4 regions of the Neobacillus sp. GCM10027624 genome follow, and region 3 is predicted to be linked to each of the others. Evidence: riboswitches for the same ligand, from Rfam matches in the RefSeq annotation. Region 3 holds a riboswitch; each other region holds the start of a gene.

Region 1 (3,821 bases), on a different contig from region 3:
TTCTATGGGCGCCGTTTCCACCTTTTTGGATTCTTGTGGGGCAGATGTATTCATGCCACATCCGATTAGACTAAAAGTAAACAGCATAATGACGATAAGTATCGTGGATTTTAGCAATTTCTGCATGATATCCCCCTCTTAAAATGCTCCCTCCCGTAAAATACAGGAGGGAGGTTAAAATTAATTATGCATTTATTTTCTTTTTCCTCATGTAAAGTGCAAGGCCGATTAATATCAATAACAACCCTGCTACCAAAATGTTTACTGAATTTGTTGCTGTATCCGGTAGGTGGTGCCCCTGATTGTTTCTGTTCGCAACACTTTTTGTTTGCTCTACTGCAGTTGCAGCTTTTTCGGTTTCTTTGTTAACCGTTTTAGTTTTTTGCGGCATTAATTGTAAATGATATATTGACCCTTTTCCTTGGGTATACAGCTTATAAGCAACAACGGCCTGAAAACCTTGAACAGTGGAATAGGCATCTGTTGCATCCCCTTTTTTCCAGCCGAAACCGCCATCTTTATTTTGGAATGACAATAAATATTGCATCAGACTGTTTTGGTCTGTAGAAAAAAGAGTCCCGGTTGGATCAATTCCCAATGAAGATAAGGCAATCACCACTTGGGATGCGGATGTACTATTATCGATTTTAGCGTCTTTAAATTCTTTTGATAAATAATTCACAGCCGAATTAATTTTTTCTTTTACAATTTTATCTGATTTGTAGGGAGCAAGAGCATTCAATACCATCCCAGTTGAATCTACATCACTTGTTGGGCTTTCATCCCATGCCCAACCGCCATCTTTGTTTTGTTTTTGGAGTAAAAGGTTGACAAGCTTTTCCCTTGTCCACTTTGCTGAAGTTGGGATTTTAAATTGATTGCTATCTAATGAAAGGAGTGCAAACGCAACACCATTTAATCCTTGTTTTGTAACATTACCATTATAGACTGCCTGAACAAGATTATAGCCCTCTACATTCGTTGGGTCTCCACCGGCCGCTAAGATTCCGAGAACATATCTTTCTGTATCGGTAATCCTTCGAAAGTTACCTTTTTCTTCCTTTACCGTTTTTTTTACTTTATCTAAATAAGTTGAAGGGATTGTTTTTCCTGCTTGTTTAAGGGCAATTGCTTCCCATTCGTTTATTTCATGTTTTTGAATATATTCACTAACCGAACCAACAGCTTTTTGGATCGTTGCATTCGAAACTGTACCAACTACTGGATTCTTTTCACCTGTAGCAGGTTTGTCTGTCGGAGCGGTATCTCCCTGATCCCCGCCATTTGTTGGGGTCTCCCATGACTCTAACTGAAAGCTGATTTGATCTCCTGCTTTAAGTTGATAGGATTCAGCACCAACTGAAGCCATCTGACCATTCACATAAAATGCCCAGTAATAAGGGTCTTCTGCCTTCAAGCCATTGATAGAAACAATCATTTTACCCCAATCTGTATCCTTTAAACCAACCTTATCAGCTCCCAAAGCCACTTGCAGCAACTGTAATGCTGTTGGTTGTCCAATAATTGAAACAGCTTTAAGGTCGTTTACTGTTTTTTTCTGATTATCTACTACTTTAAGAGCTACATTATTTGATGGTTTATTCCAGTCTGTGTATCGGAAACTTAGTTTGTCTCCATCATGTACTACATATGAACTTGCACCAACCTGTGCATTTACTCCATTCACATAAAAAGCCCAATAATTTGTTCCCTCTGCCTTTAACCCATTAATTCCTGTAATCATATCACCGAAATCATAATGGGTATATTCAACATTCTTTTCACCAACGACCTTTTCTAAAACTTGTGCTGCCGTTTCTTTTTCATCGTATGTAACGGTTTGTTCTGCCAATAATGGGTTTGTCTCATCCGTACCAATGACGGTAATGCTTCCTTGGTTTCCGGCTGCTGCAGCCATTACTGGTGTTTGAAAGTTTACTGTGAATAAGGCAATTACCAGAAGTATCGCCATCCACAAATTTTTACGTTTGCCAAACATGTTTGTCTCTCCCTTTCTAGTTAGCTAAATCCCCATAAAAAAATCCCCCTATTTGAGGAGGAGAGTATATAGATGATGTTAAGTTTAAACGCAAGGAGACGTTTTAACGCTTAACACTCTCCTATCCGCGTAGGTTCCGGTGTTGTATAAACAGGCAGGTTTCCTGACTCATGGTCATCGCTTCCTACGCCTTCCCATCCATTGACAGTGACATTTTATAGGTTGCTCCCATATACAGTGGCGGGACCGCGTTGGTTTTACACCAAACTTCCCTTTTAAGCTAAACTTTTTAATAATTTTAGCACCTGTTTTTTTCTATTTTTTTATGATAAATCTATTATTATATATTTTTTATCATTTGTATATATTTTTGAAATGACAGAGTAACATTCCCTTTGTTTAAATTAAATGAAAAAGGCAAACGAGTGTGTTTGCCTTTTTTGATTATTATTGTTCAATTGTTCTGCAAAGGTTGGCCATTTCGATTGCTGCTGAAGCTGCATCCCATCCCTTGTTTCCTGCCTTTGTTCCGGCACGTTCAATCGCCTGTTCAATTGAATCGGTTGTCAATACACCAAAAATAACTGGAATCCCTGTTTTTAAATTGAGAGCAGAAACACCCTTTGCCACTTCGTTACACACATAATCAAAATGTGGAGTAGAACCACGAATAACAGTTCCTAGTGTGATAACAGCATCGTATTTTTTGCTTTCCGCCATTTTTTGCGCAATTAACGTGATTTCAAATGCACCTGGCACCCAGGCAACATCCACGTCTGTTTCACTGACACCATGTCTTTTCAAGGCATCCTGTGCTCCGCCCAATAATTTACTTGTAATGAACTCATTAAAACGGCCTACTACGATTCCTACCTTTAATCCTGATCCAACTAAATTACCTTCAAAAATATGTCCCATGCTGCTTCCTCCATTTGTTTCCTATTTTTTTCTTTCTTAATAATGTAAAAGATGCCCCAATTTGTCGTGCTTTGTTCGAAGGTAGTTCGCATTCTCTTTTCTCATTTCCATTTGTAGCGGAACACGCTCGACAACCTCAAGGTCATATCCTTTTAAACCTTTAATTTTTCTAGGGTTATTAGTTAATAAACGCATTTGTTTAACCCCAAGGTCCCTCAATATTTGTGCGCCAATCCCGTATTCTCTGAGATCCGCTCCAAAACCAAGCTTTTCATTTGCCTCAACGGTATCGTATCCCTCTTCTTGAAGCTTATACGCTCTTAGTTTATTTAATAAACCAATGCCGCGGCCTTCCTGACGCATGTATAACAGGATTCCGTTACCTTCCTTGTCAATTTGGCTCAACGCCGCATGAAGCTGAGGACCACAATCACATCGGTAAGAACCAAAAACATCCCCCGTTAAACACTCGGAATGAACTCTGACAAGAATCGGTTTTTCAGGATCGATTTCCCCTTTTACTAATGCAACATGCTCTTTATTATCAACAAGATTGGAATAACCAACCGCTTTAAAGTTCCCAAATTCAGTTGGCAAATTAATTTCCACTTCACGTTTGACAAGTTGGTCTTTTTTATTGCGATATTCAATCAAGTCTTTAATCGTAATTAATTTTACATTTAACGAATCAGCAATTTTTCGTAGTTGAGGAACACGTGCCATTGTGCCGTCTTCGTTCATAATCTCACAAATCACACCTGCCGGCTTTGCCCCACATAATGTTGCTAAATCAACTGCCGCCTCCGTATGCCCAGTTCTTCTTAAAACCCCGCCTTTTTTGGCGATTAACGGGAAAACATGCCCAGGTCTTTTAAAATCTGAAGGTTTTGATTCTGGGTCGAGC
Region 2 (3,821 bases), on a different contig from region 3:
CTACTCTCATCGAACGGTCAATTTTCCGTGCAAACATCAGCACCAAAAAAATCGTTAAAAAAGAAAAAAGAATGCTTAGGACTGGTAATGTGAATGTGCCTAAAACAGGAAGCGAAAATTGAAAAAATAATGTCAAAACGGCACCAAGTGATGCCCCGGATGATACACCTAATGTATAAGGATCAGCTAATGGGTTTCGAAGCAGACCTTGAAAGGCAGCACCGCTGATCGCTAGTGCTGCTCCTACTAATCCTGATAAGATTACCCTGGGCAGTCTTATGTTCATGACAATACTCTGATACATCGGGTCCACTTGCTCAAAATAATGGATTCCGAAAAGTGTTGAACTAATGATTTTAATAATGGAAAGGATCGGAACGGATACCGTACCCGTCGAAATTCCAAATAAAACGGCAAAAATCATGAAAACTCCTGCCGTAAAGTAGGCAAAATATTTATTATTTAAAAACTTCCGGATAGATGGCCTTTGCAAGATCCTCTACTCCTTCAACAATCCTTGGACCAGGGCGGTTTACTTTATCAGAATTCACATCCAAAACCTGTTTATTTTTCACAGCATTGACATTTTCCCAGCCTTTTTGCTTTAAAACTTTAGCAGCTGGATTTTTCACATAATATCCATATGTTGTGACAATCACATCAGGATTTCGTTTAACCATGGCCTCTTCATCAATTTTCACCCAGCCATTTTGATCTTTTGCGATATTATCCGCATTAATCATCCCCAGCATTTCATCCATAAAAGTGTTTTTTCCAGCTGTATAGATTTCTGGTGCCGGTGATACTTCAATTAGCACTTTTTTCTTGTCTTTAATTTCTTTGGTTTTTGATTGAATGGATGCAAGCTTATCCTTCATGCCTTTTATCAAAACAGGAGCTTTATCGGTTTCTCCTGTAGCTTTACCAATCATGTCAATGGTGTCATACACTTGCTCAAAATGATCGGCATTTTTTACAACTAAAACCTTAATCCCTGCATCTCTTAATTGCTGCAGCGCTGTTTTTTCAATATTTGCTGCGGATTCATGGGCTAACACTAAATTCGGCTTTAAAGAGATGATTTTTTCTACATTTATCTCTTGACCACCCACTTTTTCTTTTTTCGCTACTTCTTCTGGGTAATTATCAAAATCGGAAACTCCAACCACTTCTTTTCCAAGTCCTAGAGCATAAACAATCTCTGTATTACTAGGAATGAGAGAGACAATTCTTTCGGGCTTCTTTTCAATGACAACCTTATCCCCTAATGCATCTTTAATCGTGACCGGGAAAGCGACTTGTTCTGATTGCTTTTCACCAGCTGCATTCTTGTTTTCTTTTCCTTGATCCTGTTTTTCAGCGCAACCTGCTAATACCCCTATGATTAACATCATTGCTAACAAAAGCGAATACCATTTTTTCATGTTTCTTCCTCCTGCTTTTAAGTCTGTGATGATTCTTTTATCAATAAAAATATGGTTTTGCACCAAACAAAAAAACATCCCCACTTGTAATGGAGATGTTGGTTTGATTAGATTCAATTACTCTAGAAAAGTAAAAGGAGTCTATCCTTCCACACCTCCCTATCCTCGTAGGTTTTTGGCGCACTTCGAAATTAGGCAGGTTTCCTGGCTCATGATCATCGCTTCCTATGCCTTCCCATCAATAAGACAGTGACATTTTATAGGTTGCTCTCATTTACAGTGGCGGGACCGCGTTGGTTTTGCACCAACTTCCCTTTTAAGCTTAAAATCTTTAAAAGATTTTAGCACCTAATTCTTTTTTATATTTTTTATGATAGATTCATTATATAGTATCACAAAATAGTTTGTATATAATTTTGGAAAAATCTCCATTGTTTTCATCTTACATTCCTATTATCCTAAGTAAAGAGGTGAAATAGCTTGAAAAAAAGAATTGTAGTATCTTTTAGTGGTGGAAAAGATTCGACACTTGCCCTGTATCGCTTGATTCGTTCAGGCGAATGGGAGATTGACTCGTTATTAACCACTATTTCTGAGGAAGATTATCGGACAAATGCACATGGCGTCCGGGAGAAATTATTAGAGCAGCAAGCACTTTCTCTTGGGCTGCCGCTTAGAAAAGTGTATCTTCCCGAGAATCGGACGAATGAAATCTATCAACAAAGGATGGGGGACGCCTTCCAACAAATCGTAAAGGACGGAATCACCGATATCATGTTTGGGGATATTCACCTTCAGGATATTAAAGATTACCGTGAAAAAATGGTAAGGAACCACTCCCTCAATGCAATTTTTCCGGTTTGGGGGGAAGATTCTAAACGGTTAATTGCTGAATTTTTAAATTCTGGGTTTAAAACTGTTGTAACCTGTGTTAATGGGAATCGCTTGGATTCATCTTTTACAGGCAGAGTAATCGACGAGAAATTTTTACAGGATCTCCCACACGGAGTGGATCATTGCGGCGAAAATGGAGAATTTCATACCTTTGTTTTTGACGGACCATTATTTTCGAAACCGGTTAACTTTAAACTTTCCAATGAGATTACGGAAAAAACCGACCCTCATACGAATCAAAATTGTTTTTATTTTATCGATTTAGTTCCTTATTAAATGCAAAGGCAAGCGGAACCCGCTTGCCCATTAATTTTATTCAAGAAGACCATATTTCCGCTTAAATCTGCGCAAAATTTTTACCCACCCAGTACCAAAAACAAGAAGAAAGAAAACATTCGACACAGCGTGCATGAAATCAAACAGTGCACTTCCAGCGAAATAAGTAAGAAATGCCTTCAATGTCATTGTAGTCCCCGATTGAGAAAAGGAGAGAAATCCCCAGAGGTTCATAATCCAGCCAAATAAAAACCCCCAGACCACACCAAACAAAACTCTTCCCCACTTCCAATTCATGAGCTTCGTTTTTCGGAAAAGTCCGGCCGTCAATCCGACAAGGCCCCATGCAGCCATCTGCCAGGGTGTCCAGGGTCCTTGACCGAGAATCATGTTAGAGGCGAGGGCCGCAACCGCCCCGATAATAAAGCCGCTTTCAGCGCCGAAAACAAAGCCTGACATCATAATCACAAATGTCGTTGGCTGTACACTTGGGATCGAAGCAAATGGAATTCTGCCTACGGCCGCAATGGAGGCTAAAACCGATAGCAATACTAATTCCCTCGGTTCCACTTTTCGTCTTTCAAATCGAAATAATAATAACCCAAAGGAAAGAAGTAAGATGGCAAAGCTCATTGCCAAATAATGATCGTCCCACTTTACTGCTAAAAATAATAGTCCAAAAAAGAAACACAGGAATGAACCGAATGCTAAGACCTTTGTAGTACGCATTGCAGTGCCTCCTGGATGGTGAGCACATGCTGATTAGGGAGGTTGCGAAACAGCCTTTGCACCATTGTTGTATAAAAGAAATTCCCTTTAAAGAATTGTTCCGCTGTACCCTCGGCAGTAATTTTGCCTTGGAACATCATTCCGCATTTTGTAGCGTGTTGGGCTGCAAACTCAACATCATGTGTGGACATTAGAATTGTGATTCCTTGCAAATTCAAATCGGTAAGGATTTTAGCCAAATTTTCTTTAGAAATCGGGTCTAACCCCTTTGTGGGTTCGTCTAAGAAAAGTACCTCAGGCTTCCTTAACAATAAACAGGCGAGCGCTGCTTTTTGAAGCTCACCACCGCTTAGATCATAAGGATGACTGTCAAGCAAATCAGTGATTTTCAATACTCCTAAAAGTGACTGCACTTCTTGATCATGTTTGAATCCCCACTGTTCTAAGATGTAATTCATTTCTTTCCGAACTGTATCCTGAAGGAAAAATAACTTCGGA
Region 3 (3,821 bases):
TGAAGGACATTTTCTCGGTCTCTTGTATAATTTTGTCCTTCATTCGGCTTTTGAAGGACATTTTCTCGGTCTCTTGCCTGATTTTGTCCTTCATTCGGCTTTTGAAGGACGTTTCCATTCGGCTCTCCGCTGATTTTGTACTTCATTTAGCTTTTGAAGGACATTTTCCTTCGCCTTCCCAGCAATTTTGTCCTTAACCCGTATAAAAAAGTCTATTTCCCCTAGCTATGACACGCTTCGCACTCCTCAATCTCAGCTTGAGACGTACTCCGGACATAATAAGTAGTTTTCAGCCCCTGCTTCCATGCCTCCAGATGAAGATTTAGTAACTCCCGTGCCTTAATATCATGACGAACATACAGATTAAAACTGATCGCTTGGTCGATATGGCGCTGGCGGGCAGCGTTTTGCTTAATACTCCAGACCTGATCCAAGTCATGCCGGGCCCGGCGGAAATACTCATACGTCACATGATCCAAATCTGGAGCCGTTACCTTGAACTTAAAGTTTTTCTTTTCCTCCGCGTACTCTACAGAATAAATTGGATCAATTCCATCCGTGGATCCGCCAATTTTAGCCGTCGAAGAATTAGGAGCAACCGCCATTAACCAGCCATTGCGAACCCCGAACCTCGAAACCTCCTGCTTCAATGAAAGCCAGCGATCCTTCACATATTTTTTTCGTTCAAAGTACGCACCAGTCTGCCACTCCGAACCCTCAAACTTGCTGTAGGCCCCTTTTTCTTTAGCAAGCTCAACCGAAGAACGAATCGTGTAATAAGCAATTTCCTCGTATAGCTCATCAGCTAACCCGACCGCATCCTCCGATTCCCAATGAAGTTTTTTCAAGGCTAGCAGGTGGTGCCATCCAAAGGTCCCCAGCCCAATTCCACGAAACTTTTGGTTCGTTAGCTGAGCCTGCCCGACCGCAATCGTATTTAAATCAATCACATTATCCAGCATCCGGACCTGAATCGGTATCAGCCGTTCCAATACATCCGCTGGCACCGCCTTTGCCAGATTAATAGACGATAGATTACAAACCACGAAATCACCAGGTCTACGGACAATGACAATATTTCCATCCTCATCAACATGCTCATTAACGACCCTAGAGGCAGACATGTTTTGCGCAATTTCCGTGCACAAATTACTGCAATAAATAGAAGTTCGCCCCGCCCCAAGAAGGTGCTTATTTGGATTTTGCCTGTTCACCTCATCTCGATAGAACATATAAGGAGTCCCGGTTTCCAGCTGCGAGACCATAATCCGGGCCATAATTTCCATTGCCCGATAAGTTTTGCGCGGAAGAAGCGGATTCCGGACAGCTTCCTCATATTTTTCGGTGAAATAAAGCTTGTCCTCCTCATCGTAAAAATCCTCCAAGCCAAGAGGCTGGCCAAACTCGTCCTTCCAGCCCATTATCTGCTTCACTTGATGCGGACAGAACGTGCACCACTGTCCAATACTTCTACCATTCTCGTCGACTTCTTCAAGCTTTTTCATAAATAAATCTGGGATCGCGACTCCTGTAAAAATATCATGAGCTTTGCGCCGCTCGTCGCCATTATTTGTCTTTAAATCAAGAAATCCATTCATAATATCCTTATGAAAAATATCGAGATAAACCGCGATGGCCCCCTGCCTTTGGCCTAACTGGTCAACGCTGACCGCTGTATCATTGATCAGCCGGATCCACGGCACAACCCCTGACGAATTGCCTTTAAACCCTTTAATATCGGAGCCAAGGGCGCGCACCTTGCCAAAGTAAATTCCAATTCCGCCGCCATCCTTACTTAATCTGGCACTGTCCCAATTGTTTAAATAAATCCCATCAAGCGAATCGTCAACGGTATCAATAAAACAGGAAGACAGCTGACCAAAGCTTTTTCCCGCGTTGGACAAGGTTGGTGTTGCCACGGTCATATAAAGATTGCTCATTGCCCAGTAGGCTTCTTTGACCAAAGCTAATCGTCGGTGGGGCTGCTCTTTTTGCATCAATGTCATCGCAATGACCATGAACCTTTCCTGCGGAAGCTCATACAAATTTCGCTCATAATCCTTGGCTAAATATCGATCGGCCAATAAAAATAATCCTATGTAGTTAAACAAGTGATCGCGTTCAGGTATGATTTCTCTGCCCAGCTGCTCGATCTCACCCTGCCCATAAGAATCCAATAGTTCACTAGAATAGATCCCTTTTTCCGTTAAAGTCCTAATTAACTGATAAAAGTCACCATATTGTTCCTCCTGTGAATAACCACGATTACGTGCTGCCTCCCTATATAATTCCTGCAAATACAATCGTGCAGCAACAAATGTCCAATTGGGCTGATCCATCGCAATCCGATTGAGAGCGTACATAAGAGCTTGCTGAGTTTGTTCTTTTTCCGGTGCATCTTGTATTTTTTGAACGAGTTCTGCAGTATCAAGACTATATTGCTCTGCTGCCTGCTGGATTACCTCGAAAACGTATTCTTTCGTGATCATTGAAAAATTCCTCCTAAAAATAGAAAAGTGTAAGCGCCTTGGTCAGCCCCGACAAGTGCTGGAGGACCTGACGGTGAAGTCGTTCTTTGACTTCATCGTCAGGGCCGAAGCAACCTCGAGGGGCTAGGCGCTGAAACTGGCCAATAAAAAAATCCGCTCGGGGCGGATTCGAGCGGATGAAACGACAACAGAAAAGAGGATTCAAGAAAGCATGCCTTCCTTGACCTAATTTGCCACCGTTCCAGCTCCCAATCCCCGAGGAAGTGAAACATCTCAAATTAGGACAGGTCTCCTGACTCATGCTTCTCCCTACTCTGAGCCCTTCCCGTATAAGCACCTGTTTTCACAAGAAACTTATACAGTGGTCATCGCTCATTTCGTCTGCATTTACAGTTGCGGGGGCAGCTCTGGATTCTCACCAGATTCCCTTTTAAGCCGTTTGGCATCCTAACTTAAGGCTAACACAATATGTAGTTGTTTTAATTCTCATTAAAATCAATATATAGTAATAGAATTATTTTTTCAAGTTTAATTGTTTTCGCTTCTATATATTGGTAATATTTATCTAAAAAAATAAGGTGATAATCCATGGCATTAGGGAAATTGATTGGGCGTGGAAACACAGCGGAAGTGTATGAATGGGGAGAAAATGAGGTCATCAAACTTTTTGATCTGCAAATTCCGGAAAGTCTAGTAGATGAAGAATATCAATCTAATATATTGATTCAAGATTTACAGCTGCCTTCCCCTCTCGTAAATGGGAAAACAGAAATAGATGGTAAGAAAGCAATTATCTATGAAAAAATAAATGGAAACAGTCTGACAAAACAGCTTACAAGGAATCCCTTTGCCATCCGAGGCAGGGCAAAACTTTTTTCACAATTACACCAGCAAATTCATAAAAAAGATGGCGCAGCCCTTCCGAAACAAACGACTTACCTCACAAGAAATATTCAACACACCAATTTATTAACCCCAGAAGAAAAGCAAGCGATTTGTGATTTTTTGAAACAACTGCCTGAAGGTCATCAGGTCTGCCATGGCGACTTTCACCCCGACAATATACTAGTCTCCAAGAATCAAGTTAAAGTGATTGATTGGATGACTGCAGCTTGCGGCAACCCTATTGGAGATATTGCGCGAACTTATATCATTTTAAAACATGCTTATTTGCCTAAAAACATGCCAGCTTTTGTGAGGGCCTCACTCGAGCGAGTCCGAAACAGATTTTGCACTTATTATCTTGAAGAATATCGGGAACAAACATTATTAACTTTAGAAGACCTCGAAAAATGGACCATACCTGTCATGGCTGCCCGGTTAATTGAGGGG
Region 4 (3,821 bases), on a different contig from region 3:
GGTGCATTAAAGGACCAAAAATATGCGGGGATCCCGATTCTTTCTGCGGCAGCGCCATTTAAAGCAGGCGGTCGTGGCGGTCCGACGTATTATACCGATATCCCAGCTGGAAAACTGGCCATCAAAAATGTTGCAGATTTGTATTTGTATCCGAATACACTCCAAGCAAAAATAGTAACCGGTGCCCAGTTGAAAGAATGGCTAGAAATGAGCGCGGGGCAATTTAATCAACTCAATCCTGCCGGCGGCGAGCAGCCGTTAATTAATCCGGATTTTCCATCGTTTAACTTTGATGTAATTGACGGTGTGCAATATCAAATTGATGTAACCAAACCTGCGAAGTATGATGTAAATGGGAATGTGGTGAATGCGGGCTCAAGTCGAATCGTTAATTTGGCCTATCAAGGGAAGCTGGTTGCGGCCGACCAGAAGTTTATTGTTGCCACCAACAATTATCGTGCTTCGAGTGCGACCTTCCCTGGAGTTAGTCAAGGTGAGATTGTGTTAAAGGCACCAGATGAAAACCGGCAGATTGTAACCAATTATATTCAGGCGCATAAACCGCTGAATCCAACTGCCGACCAAAACTGGTCTTTCGCGAAATTTAGCGGTTCAGCCGTTCCAGTGTTTGAATCCTCACCGATTGCACAAAAATACCTTGGACAATTCCCGAATATTAAATATATTGGGCCATCCGATGGAGGATTTGCAAAGTATTCGGTGGATTTGACGCAATAAGAGAGATCTTTAAAATAAAAAAGTGCAAACTTCTAGAAGTTTGCACTTTTTTATTAAGATTCCATTAGGCTTGATACAGAAACGCTTTGCTTTTGATTAGGCTGATCTAAAGGATGAATAGTAGCAGTGCCATTTTGTTGGTCAACATGCTCGATATAAATCCGAGTTCCGTTATACATAACATTTGCCATCGTAGTTGAATTGGCAATATCTTGAGCTCTTTGTGCGTCCATCAATCGAACCTCCTTTTCCTTTAACAGTATCCGCCTAATCACAAAGTATATACGCCTATTTATGTAGGTGTGTGGTGTTTCGACAAAATTCGAGTGGTGCCTGTCACCACCCGAATTTTGTCGAAAGCTATTTACTCCCTGACCCCGTCTTTGAAGTTTTTGTTCCAGTGTTTGTCACCGGAGTGTTCGAAGTCTTGGATGGTGCGTTCAAGGACGTCGAGGACCCATTTTTTTGTTTCGTTTACGGTGTCGTAGAAGGCTTTTTCTGCGATTCCGGAGGTTTTGATTCCGGCTAAGGCGTTTGAGGAACTCAGACGGCGATGTTCATCTGCTTTTTTGTCGAACTCGTCAAGGACATGCTGTACGAACTTACCGAGGTCTTTGTGTTCCTGTGTAATCCGCTGCTGGATTTCCCGCAATCTCTTGTCCATATTTATTTTCCTCCTTGATTCGAGAGTGATTTATTATATTAAGAAACCTGAAAAATCATGGATTAGAATCTCATTAAAAATTGCAATTTTTGGATGATTTGCATTATGATGGTAGAGTACTTGTTTAATTGAATAAGTGGGAACAGGTTCCTTGAAGCTTGGTTTCAAGGATGAAAAGGGAAGCTCGGTGCAAGTCCGACACGGTCCCGCCACTGTAAAAGGGAAATCAACGCAGTTTTTTGCCACTGATCGAGATGATTGGGAAGGTATGCGGCTGGTGATGATCCTTAAGTCAGGAGACCTGCCTGTTTCGACAACGCTGAAGACCTACGGGAAATAGGGAGGTGTTAGATTGGCTGCTGCTGATAACAGGGCGACGTATGTCGCTATCGATATTAGGCATTTCTAACTTTCTATTGGAACGTTAGAGATGCCTTTTTTTATTTTTAAAAAATAGCTTTCTGGGGTTGAAGACAAAAATGGCCCACTGATCTGGGGAATGTGTCTCCGAAAAGGTCGATAGGCGACAGAAATAGGTGCGAGGCGAGTCAAAATGTCGGCTATAAGTAACGCTGCGCGAACACTATGTTATTTTTCAAAAAGAGTAGGAGGAATTAAGATGAAAAGCAGTAATCTAGGGTACCCGCGCATTGGGGAAAAACGTGAATGGAAAAAGGCTTTAGAAGGATTTTGGACCGGGAAATTAGGAGAATCAGAGTTTCTTAAGCAAATAGAAGAAATTCGCCTCCACCACCTGCAAAAGCAAAAAAATCTAGGAATCGAGTGGATTCCTGTCGGGGATTTTACTTTTTATGATCATATGCTAGACCTAGCCGTAATGTTTGGCTGCGTGCCGAAAAGGTATAGTTATGAAGGTCAAGGGCCCGTTCCACTTTCAACCTATTTTGCAATGGCCCGCGGCAGTGAAAAAGCGGTCGCCTGTGAAATGACAAAATGGTTTAACACGAATTACCATTACATTGTTCCGGAGCTCGGGGAAGTTATACCTACCTTAACCGAAAATAGGCCGCTGCAAGCCTACCGGGAAGCTCGGGACAAACTTGGAATTCATGGAAAGTCAGTCCTAGTCGGACCTTACACGTTCTTAAAGCTATCAAAGGGATATGAGCCGAAACAATTGCCTGCACTTATTTTACAGATTGTCCCGTTGTACGCACAAATTTTACAAGAGCTGGCGGAAGAGGGGGTAGAATGGGTACAGCTAGATGAACCAATTTTGGTTACCTCTATCACAAAAGATGAAATGAAAACTGTTGCTTATATTTACAAACAACTGCAGGAAGCTGCGCCACAGCTGCGGATTATGCTGCAAACCTATTTTGATGCGGTTGAATGGTATCAGGACGTTATCGATTTACCGGTTGCGGGGATTGGACTGGATTTTGTCCATGGTTTGGAAAGGAATCTGCAGGCCCTCGCTACGTTTGGATTTCCAAAGGATAAAGTCCTTGCTGCTGGGGTGATTGATGGTCGAAATATTTGGCGTGCACATCTTTCTGAAAAAAGAAATTTAGTTGATGCGATCAAAAAGATTGTCCCTCAGGAACGATTATGGTTGCAGCCTTCGTCGAGCTTATTGCATGTGCCAGTTACGATTCAGCATGAAGGGAAGTTAGACCCAGTTATAAAAGAGGCTTTAGCTTTTGCGGATGAAAAGTTATTGGAAGTACACTGTCTGGTTGAAAGTGTTCGTGACGGTATTAAAGGTGAGGCGTTCGCGTTAAGCGAAGGGGCACTCAAACGTTTGAACCAATCCCCAGCAAGAAACTGTGAGGAAGTTCAGGAAGAGGTGTCGCGCGTCTGGTCTCAGCAGGTTGAGCGGGCTGCTACCTTTGAAGAACGTCGCGAAAAACAAAAGTGTTGGAAGCTGCCGCTGCTGCCGACTACGACAATTGGAAGCTTTCCGCAAACTTTGGAAGTACGTCAAGCACGGAGAAAATGGCGCAAGGGAGAATGGTCGACGGAACAATATGATTCGTATATTCAAGCGGAGATGGGGAAATGGATTGGAATCCAAGAAGAAATGGGCTTGGATGTACTCGTTCATGGCGAATTCGAGCGCACGGATATGGTTGAGTTTTTTGGAGAAAAATTAGGCGGATTTACGTTCACGGAAAACGGATGGGTTCAATCCTATGGCTCGCGTTGTGTGAAGCCGCCCGTGATTTACGGTGATGTGGAGTTTTTGCAACCGATGACGGTTAAAGAAAGTGTGTATGCCCAGTCGCTTACGGAAAAACCAGTCAAGGGCATGATTACAGGGCCTGTCACGATTCTGAATTGGTCGTTTGTTCGCGACGATCTGCAGCGCTCAGAGGTTGCTTTTCAAATTGCTCTTGCGCTGAGAAAAGAAGTGGAAGCCCTTGAGACGGCAGGGATTAACATGATTCAGGTGGAT

Evidence for each region. A riboswitch is a leader RNA that binds a small molecule or an ion and turns the genes downstream of it on or off. The one in region 3 is predicted to bind cobalamin.
Region 1: it holds a riboswitch for cobalamin, as region 3 does, so the genes downstream of both, ACFQZ9_RS09440 (DUF4430 domain-containing protein) here and ACFQZ9_RS10965 (ribonucleoside-diphosphate reductase subunit alpha) in region 3, are expected to answer to the same signal.
Region 2: it holds a riboswitch for cobalamin, as region 3 does, so the genes downstream of both, ACFQZ9_RS09470 (ABC transporter substrate-binding protein) here and ACFQZ9_RS10965 (ribonucleoside-diphosphate reductase subunit alpha) in region 3, are expected to answer to the same signal.
Region 4: it holds a riboswitch for cobalamin, as region 3 does, so the genes downstream of both, metE (5-methyltetrahydropteroyltriglutamate--homocysteine S-methyltransferase) here and ACFQZ9_RS10965 (ribonucleoside-diphosphate reductase subunit alpha) in region 3, are expected to answer to the same signal.

Annotation. Positions count from the first base shown of each region.
Region 1 covers NZ_JBHTHD010000003.1:880,482-884,302, reverse strand. Annotated here, with positions in the region: gene ACFQZ9_RS09445 (DUF4430 domain-containing protein) at 1-126, opposite strand, end outside; gene ACFQZ9_RS09440 (DUF4430 domain-containing protein) at 185-1,999, opposite strand; cobalamin riboswitch at 2,136-2,323, opposite strand; gene ribH (6,7-dimethyl-8-ribityllumazine synthase) at 2,447-2,917, opposite strand; gene ACFQZ9_RS09430 (bifunctional 3,4-dihydroxy-2-butanone-4-phosphate synthase/GTP cyclohydrolase II) at 2,954-3,821, opposite strand, start outside.
Region 2 covers NZ_JBHTHD010000003.1:886,955-890,775, reverse strand. Annotated here, with positions in the region: gene ACFQZ9_RS09475 (FecCD family ABC transporter permease) at 1-493, opposite strand, end outside; gene ACFQZ9_RS09470 (ABC transporter substrate-binding protein) at 459-1,424, opposite strand; cobalamin riboswitch at 1,602-1,791, opposite strand; gene ACFQZ9_RS09465 (Dph6-related ATP pyrophosphatase) at 1,905-2,594, shown strand; gene ACFQZ9_RS09460 (ECF transporter S component) at 2,631-3,323, opposite strand; gene ACFQZ9_RS09455 (ABC transporter ATP-binding protein) at 3,302-3,821, opposite strand, start outside.
Region 3 covers NZ_JBHTHD010000006.1:94,045-97,865, reverse strand. Annotated here, with positions in the region: gene ACFQZ9_RS10970 (hypothetical protein) at 1-146, opposite strand, end outside; gene ACFQZ9_RS10965 (ribonucleoside-diphosphate reductase subunit alpha) at 222-2,489, opposite strand; cobalamin riboswitch at 2,755-2,954, opposite strand; gene ACFQZ9_RS10960 (phosphotransferase family protein) at 3,078-3,821, shown strand, end outside.
Region 4 covers NZ_JBHTHD010000010.1:67,662-71,482, forward strand. Annotated here, with positions in the region: gene ACFQZ9_RS14775 (bifunctional 2',3'-cyclic-nucleotide 2'-phosphodiesterase/3'-nucleotidase) at 1-738, shown strand, start outside; gene ACFQZ9_RS14780 (small acid-soluble spore protein H) at 792-971, opposite strand; gene ACFQZ9_RS14785 (hypothetical protein) at 1,103-1,402, opposite strand; cobalamin riboswitch at 1,530-1,725, shown strand; gene metE (5-methyltetrahydropteroyltriglutamate--homocysteine S-methyltransferase) at 2,022-3,821, shown strand, end outside.